2 linked regions of the Oleomonas cavernae genome follow. The protein of the gene in region 1 interacts with the protein of each later gene in a pairwise test. Links are inferred from orthologs where the notes say so. Each region holds a gene or a part of one and is shown on either strand. Other genes may lie near its edges. The genes, in order: mrdA and D3874_RS08255.

Region 1 (3,307 bases):
TCAACGCACAGGCCGAACCGGCCAAGCCCGCCGCGGCCCCCCCGGCACGGTGACCTCGGCGCCACCGGCCGCAGCCGGGGAGCAGGACCGGTGATCGAGCCCTGGCCGCGCCGCCTGCTGGCCAACCTGGTGCTCCTGGTGCCGCCGCTGGTCGGCTTCGTCTGCGTACTGATCGGCGTGGCGCCTTCCGGCGTCAGCGGGATCGATGCCGCCGGGCCGGCCCTGACCCTGATGCTGATCTATTTCTGGACGATTTTTCAGCCCCACCTGCTGCCGCCGCCGGCGGTCTTCATCATCGGCCTGTTGCAGGACACCCTGTCGGGCGCGCCGATCGGGCTGGGCACCTTGATCCTGCTGGGGGTGCAGCAGTTCGTGGCGCGTGAGCGCCGGGTCTTCACCGCGCGCACCTTCGGCATCGCCTGGTTCGGCTTCGGCGTCGTCGCCTTCCTGGCGGCGGGGGCGGGCTGGCTGCTGGGCAGCCTGCACGGCGCCCGCCTGATCGAGCTGCAGCCCTTCGTCATGCAGATGCTGCTGTCGATCGCGCTCTATCCGCTGGCCAGCTGGATCTTCGGCCAGATCGTCCGGCTCCTCGATTCGCTCGAGGAATTCCGATGAACAACGAGAAGAACGACAATCTTCGCGCCAAGACCTTTACCCGGCGGGCATTGCTGCTCGCCGGCGGCCAGCTCGGCCTGCTGGCGGTGCTGGCCGGGCGCATGTACCAGCTTCAGGTGGTCGACGGCCAGCGCTTCCAGATGCTGGCGGAAGACAATCGCATCAACCTGCGCCTGCTGGCGCCGACGCGGGGCCGCATTCTCGACCGCTTCGGCAACGAGTTGGCGACCGGCCGGCAGAATTTCCGCGTCGTGCTGATCCCGGAACAGAGCGACGATGTCGATGCCACCCTGACCGGCCTCAACGCCATCGTGCCGATCCCCGAACACCAGTTGCGCCGGATCCGGCGCGAGATGGGCCGGGTGCGTGCCTTCATGCCGGTCACCGTGCTCGAGAACCTGAGCTGGAGCGAGTTCGCCGCGGTCAATGTCCACAGCCCCGAACTGCCCGGCATCCAGCCCGACGTGGGCGAGACCCGCTACTACCCGTTCGGGCCCGAACTGGCCCATGTGATCGGCTACGTCGCCTCGGTCAGCGACAAGGACATCGCCGAAAGCGCCGATCCGGTGCTGCAACTCCCCGGGTTCAAGATCGGCAAGAACGGCGTCGAGCGCAGCTTCGATTCCGCCCTGCGCGGCAAGGCCGGGGCCAGCCAGGTCGAGGTCAACGCCTACGGCCGCATGATCCGCGAACTGACGCGCGACGAGGGCCAGCCGGGCGAGGATGTCGTGCTGGCCCTGGACCTTGCGCTGCAGCGCTTCGCCCACGAGCGCCTGGGCGAGGAAAGCGGCGCCGTCGTCGTCATGGACGTGCACACGGGCGAACTGATCGTCTGCGTCTCCACCCCCGGCTTCGACCCGACGCCGTTCAACGTGGGCCTCAGCAAGACCGAATGGAACACGCTGCAGAGCCACCCGCGCAGCCCGCTGATCAACAAGCCGATCAGCGGCCAGTACCCGCCGGGCTCGACCTTCAAGATGGTGGTCGGGGTCACGGCCCTGGATGCCGGAATCATCCAGCCCTCCCATACCGTGTTCTGCCCCGGCTCGTTCCAGCTCGGCACCCATACCTTCTATTGCTGGAAGAAGGGCGGCCACGGCACGGTCGATTTCCAGACGGCGCTGGAACAGTCCTGCGACTGCTTCTTCTATGATGTCGCGCGCCGGGTCGGCGTCGACCGGCTGGCGGAAGGGGTGCGCAAGTTCGGCCTGGGCGAGAAGCTGGGGATCGAACTGCCGGGCGAGCGGCCGGGCCTGATCCCGACCACGATGTGGAAGGAAAAGGCCCTGAAGAAGCCCTGGCAGCAGGGCGAGACCGTGATCGCCGGCATCGGCCAGGGTTACGTGCTGGCAACACCCCTGCAACTGGCGACGATGACCGCGCGCCTGGTCAACGGCGGTCGCGCGGTGGTGCCGCGCCTGGCCAAGGCGCCGCCTGGCGCGGCGGAAGCGGCGCCGGCGATGGATATCGACAAGCGTTGGCTGGACCTGGCGGTCAGGGGCATGATTCGGGTCACCAACAGCCAGTCGGGCACGGCCTTCCGCTCACGCGTGACCGAACCGGGCATGCAGATCGGCGGCAAGACCGGGACCAGCCAGGTGGTGCGCATCAGCCGGGCGGAGCGCCTGTCGGGCGTGCGCCGGCGCGAGCAGGATAAGCCCTGGCACGAGCGCCACCATGCGCTGTTCGTGGGCTTCGGCCCGGTCGACAATCCGCGCTATGCCTGTGCCGTCATCGTCGAGCATGGCGGCGGCGGCTCTTCGGCCGCGGCCCCCGTCGCCGCCGACATCCTGCGCGAAGCCATGCGCCTGGATCCGGTATCGCGCACCGCGCTGGCGCCGGCCAATGGTGCGACCGGCGACCGCACCTGAATTTTTTTGCATGAAGTCCTCGACAAGCCGGCGGCGGCTTGGTATCTACCCGCCTCCCGACACGCTAGTCGCGGAATCGGGCCGTTAGCTCAGTTGGCAGAGCGGGTGACTCTTAATCACTAGGTCGTAGGTTCGACCCCTACACGGCCCACCAAATTACCCAGCCCCGCGAGGCTTGGAATACCGGGAGGTTTCCAGGACTTGCGGGGCTTTCCTTTGCCCCGGCGCAAGGGTGCGATTGCGGCGGCCGGCGGGCTATTGTACGACCCCTGTCAGTGACCCCTGGGGGACGTTGTGCCGAACGCCATTGCTCTCGATTTCTCGACCACGCCGCGGATCGTCCTGCGCCCCGGCGCCGTGGCCGACCTGCCGGCCATCCTGCGCGATGTCCACGCCCGCCATGCCCTGCTGGTGACCGATCCCGGCCTGGTGAAGGCCGGCCTGATCGAGCCGGCCGTGGCGGCCCTGCGCGCGGCCGGGATCGCCGTCACCGTCTACGACCAGGTCCAGGCCGATCCGCCGGTGCGCATCGTCGTGGCCGCGGCCGATGCGGCGCGGCAGGCCCTGGTCGACGCGGTCATCGGCTTTGGCGGCGGCAGCGCCATGGATACCGCCAAGCTGGTCGCCTACCTGGTGCGCAGCCCGTGCGACCTGGAAACCATCTATGGCGTCGAGTTGGCGCAAGGGGCAAGGCTGCCGCTGATTCTGGTGCCGACCACCGCCGGCACGGGATCGGAGGTCACGCCGATCTCGATCGTGACGACCGACAATGACGAGAAGCGCGGCGTGGTCTCGCGCCGGCTGCTGCCCGATGTCGCCCT
Region 2 (3,373 bases), 660 kb from region 1 along the record:
CTGACCGCCAAGCGGTGGGAGTTGCTCAAGGCCATGGCCGGCGCAGGGCCCCTTGGCGTGCGAGAACTGGCACGGCGCGCGGGCCGTGACGTGAAAGGCGTGCACACCGATGCGATGAAGCTCGCCCAGGCAGGCGTCATCGAGCGGACGAGCGACGGCAAGTTGCTGTTTCCCTACGAGCGGGTTGACGTGCGCTTCAGCCTGAACGCGGCGGCTTAGGGCGAGATAGACGAGGCGGCAGAGTCACAGTGATGCAGGGCTGCCACAGCCACGCCATATTCACGGACCAACGTGCCCATCGGTCCTCAATAACGCTATAAGTCGGCGCTGGCGGTCCCATGCAACGGCGTTACATGCGCTTTCTCGGTTTCATTTTCGGTGCGTTCGCGATCCTCGCGATCGTCGGGTTGCTGGCAGTGCTCGGCGCCGTGCATTTCTATTCGCGCGACCTGCCCGACTACCGGCAGCTCGCGGTCTACGAGCCGCCGGTCACCACGCGCCTGCACGCCGGCGACGGTTCGCTGCTGGCTGAATATGCCCGCGAGCGCCGCCTGTTCGTGCCCATCACCGCCATTCCGCCCCAGGTCATCGGCGCCTTCCTCTCGGCCGAGGACAAGAGCTTCTACGAGCATGGCGGCATCGATTTCTCGGGCGTGATCCGCGCCCTGTTCACCAACCTGCGCAACATGGGCAGCGATCGCCGGCCGGTCGGCGCCTCGACCATCACCCAGCAGGTGGCCAAGAACTTCCTCCTCGGCAACGAGGTCTCCTACGGCCGCAAGATCCGCGAGGCGATCTTGACCTTCAGGATCGAACGCACCTTCTCCAAGGACCGGATTCTCGAACTCTATCTCAACGAGATCTACCTCGGCATGGGCTCCTACGGCGTCGCCGCCGCCTCGCTCAACTATTTCGACAAGCCGCTCGACAAGCTTTCGGTCGCCGAGATCGCCTATCTGGCGGCGCTGCCCAAGGCACCGTCCAACTATCACCCGATCAAGCAGCGCGAAGCCGCGACGACCAGGCGCAACTGGGTGCTGGACCGCATGTACGAGGACGGGCGCATCACCCAGGAACAGTGGCAGGAGGCCAAGGCCACGCCCCTGACCGTGCGTGACGCCAGCCAGGGCAACACCACCCGCGCCGATTATTTCGCCGAGGAAGTGCGCCGCGAGATCGTCTCGCTCTATGGCGATGCCGCGCTCTATGAAGGCGGCCTCAGCGTGCGCACCAGCATCGATCCGGCGATGCAGGCCCTGGCCGAGAAGGCGCTGCGTGAAGGCCTGATCGATTACGACCGCCGCCACGGCTGGCGCGGCCCGATCACCCGCATCGACGCCGCCACCGACTGGCTGGCGGCCTTGCGCGAAGTGCCGATTCCGCCGGGCCTAATAGTGCCGGGGATCAAGCCCTGGCGCATGGCGGTGGTGCTGTCGAGCGATGCCAAGGCGGCGTCGATCGGCCTGCTCGACGGCGCCAAGGGCACGATCCCCCTGAGCGAGCTGACCTGGGCGCGGCCGACCACCGCCAACCAGGGTGTGGGCGGTGCGCCGCGCAAGCCCGGCGACGTGTTCAAGGTGGGCGATGTCGTCGCCGTCGAGGAACTGAAGGCGGGCGAGGGTGTCTTTGGCCTGCGCCAGATCCCCAATGTCGGCGGCGCCCTGGTGGCGCTCGACCCCCATACCGGCCGTGTCCTGGCCATGGTCGGGGGCTGGTCCTACAACGAGAGCCAGTTCAACCGCGCGACCCAGGCCCTGCGCCAGCCCGGTTCGACCTTCAAGCCCTTCGTCTATGCGACCGCCCTTGAATCCGGCCTGACCCCCTCCACCCTGGTGATGGATTCGCCCTTCGTCGCCGACCAGGGGCCGGGCATGCCGCCGTGGCGGCCGGCCAACTACGGCCATGATTTCTTAGGCGCCATCACCCTGCGGGTCGCGCTGGAGAAATCGCGCAACCTGGTGACCGCGCGCCTGGCCTATTACCTGGGCATCGACAAGGTGAAGGCCCTGGCCGAACGCTTCGGCGTGGTCATCGACCTGCCGCCTTACCTCGCCATGTCGCTGGGGGCGGGCGAGACCACCTTGCTGCGCATGACCGCGGCCTATGGCCAGTTCGTCAACGGCGGCAAGAAGATCACCCCCAGCTTCATCGACCGGGTCCAGGACCGCCGCGGCCGCACGGTCTTCAAGCACGACATGCGCCCGTGCGAGGGTTGCGGCGCCACCAGCTTCTCGGACCAGGCGCCGCCGGTCATTCCCGACAACCGGCCCGAGGTGATCGACGCCGGCACCGCCTATCAGATGGTCTCGATCCTCCAGGGCGTGGTCGAGCGGGGCACCGGCGGCCGGGTTCGCGCCGTGGGCAAGCCGATCGCAGGCAAGACCGGCACCTCGAACGACAGCAAGGACGTCTGGTTCATCGGCTTCTCGCCCGATCTGGTCGCCGGCGTCTTCGTCGGCTTCGACCAGCCGCGTACCCTGGGCGGCAAGGAGACGGGCGGCGTGGTCGCGGCGCCGATCTTCCGCGACTTCATGAAGGCGGCCCTGGCCGACAAGCCGGGCATACCGTTCCGCATTCCGCCGGGCCTGCGCTTCGTGCGCGTGAACCCGGCCACCGGTGCGCCCGCCGGCCCCGGCGAGCGGGCGATCTTCGAAGCCTTCAAGCCCGGCACCGAGCCCTTCGGTTCGCGCCCGGTGCTCGACGGTTCGGCCGACGGCAGCTTCACCATGGACGGCTTCGGCAACGACAGCGACTTCCTGGGGGCCATCGGCGCGCCGTCGCCGGGCGGCGGCGCACCGGCCGCGGGCGACAGCGCGACCGGCGGGCTCTATTGAGTTGATCGGGGCGGCCGTTCCCGGCTATACCGTGCGACCCCATCACGAGTGCTAGAACCCATGCGCGCCGACGTCGAATCCCTGCAAGCCGAGATCAAGCAGTCGTTGGAACTGCTGAGGAGGCATCTTTGACTGGGACGTTGCCAACGTCCGCCTGGACGAGCTGAACGCCCGGGTCGAAGACCCCAGCCTGTGGAACGATCCCACAGAAGCGCAGAAGATCATGCGCGAGCGCACCCGCCTGGAAGATGCGATCGGCGCCTATCGCCGGCTCGAGGCGGAATTGCGCGACACCCTCGATCTGGCCGAGATGGCCGAAGCCGAGGGGGACGAGACCATGGTCGACGACGCCGTCACCACGCTGCGCGGCCTGCGCGACGATGCGGCCGGGGCGGAAGTGAAGGCGCTGCTCTCGGGCGAGGCCGATGCCAATGACAGCTATCTCGAAGTCAACGCCGGTGCCGGTGGCACCGAGGCCCAGGACTGGGCCGAGATGCTGCTGCGCATGTATACCCGCTGGGCCGAGCAGCACGGCTACA

What was found.
Region 2: the proteins of mrdA (region 1) and D3874_RS08255 interact in binary tests that used the Escherichia coli proteins (3 or more experiments, as listed by UniProt). The link is inferred for Oleomonas cavernae from one-to-one orthologs.

Annotation. Positions count from the first base shown.
Region 1 is NZ_QYUK01000011.1:1,617,066-1,620,372, reverse strand. What follows is about bases 55-3,048. They hold mrdA (penicillin-binding protein 2), read left to right. Parts: upstream 55-611; coding sequence 612-2,486; downstream 2,487-3,048. Other genes in these bases: D3874_RS11470 (iron-containing alcohol dehydrogenase), read left to right, coding at 2,781-3,048; mreD (rod shape-determining protein MreD), read left to right, coding at 91-615. In the rest of the region: rod shape-determining protein MreC, read left to right, coding at 1-53; more of D3874_RS11470, read left to right, coding at 3,049-3,307. UniProt on the Escherichia coli protein: Catalyzes cross-linking of the peptidoglycan cell wall. Responsible for the determination of the rod shape of the cell. Is probably required for lateral peptidoglycan synthesis and maintenance of the correct diameter during lateral and centripetal growth.
Region 2 is NZ_QYUK01000011.1:957,320-960,692, forward strand. Bases 27-3,086 are described here. They hold D3874_RS08255 (penicillin-binding protein 1A), read left to right. Parts: upstream 27-338; coding sequence 339-2,834; downstream 2,835-3,086. Other genes in these bases: D3874_RS08250 (HVO_A0114 family putative DNA-binding protein), read left to right, coding at 27-219. Also shown: more of D3874_RS08250, read left to right, coding at 1-26. UniProt on the Escherichia coli protein: Cell wall formation. Synthesis of cross-linked peptidoglycan from the lipid intermediates.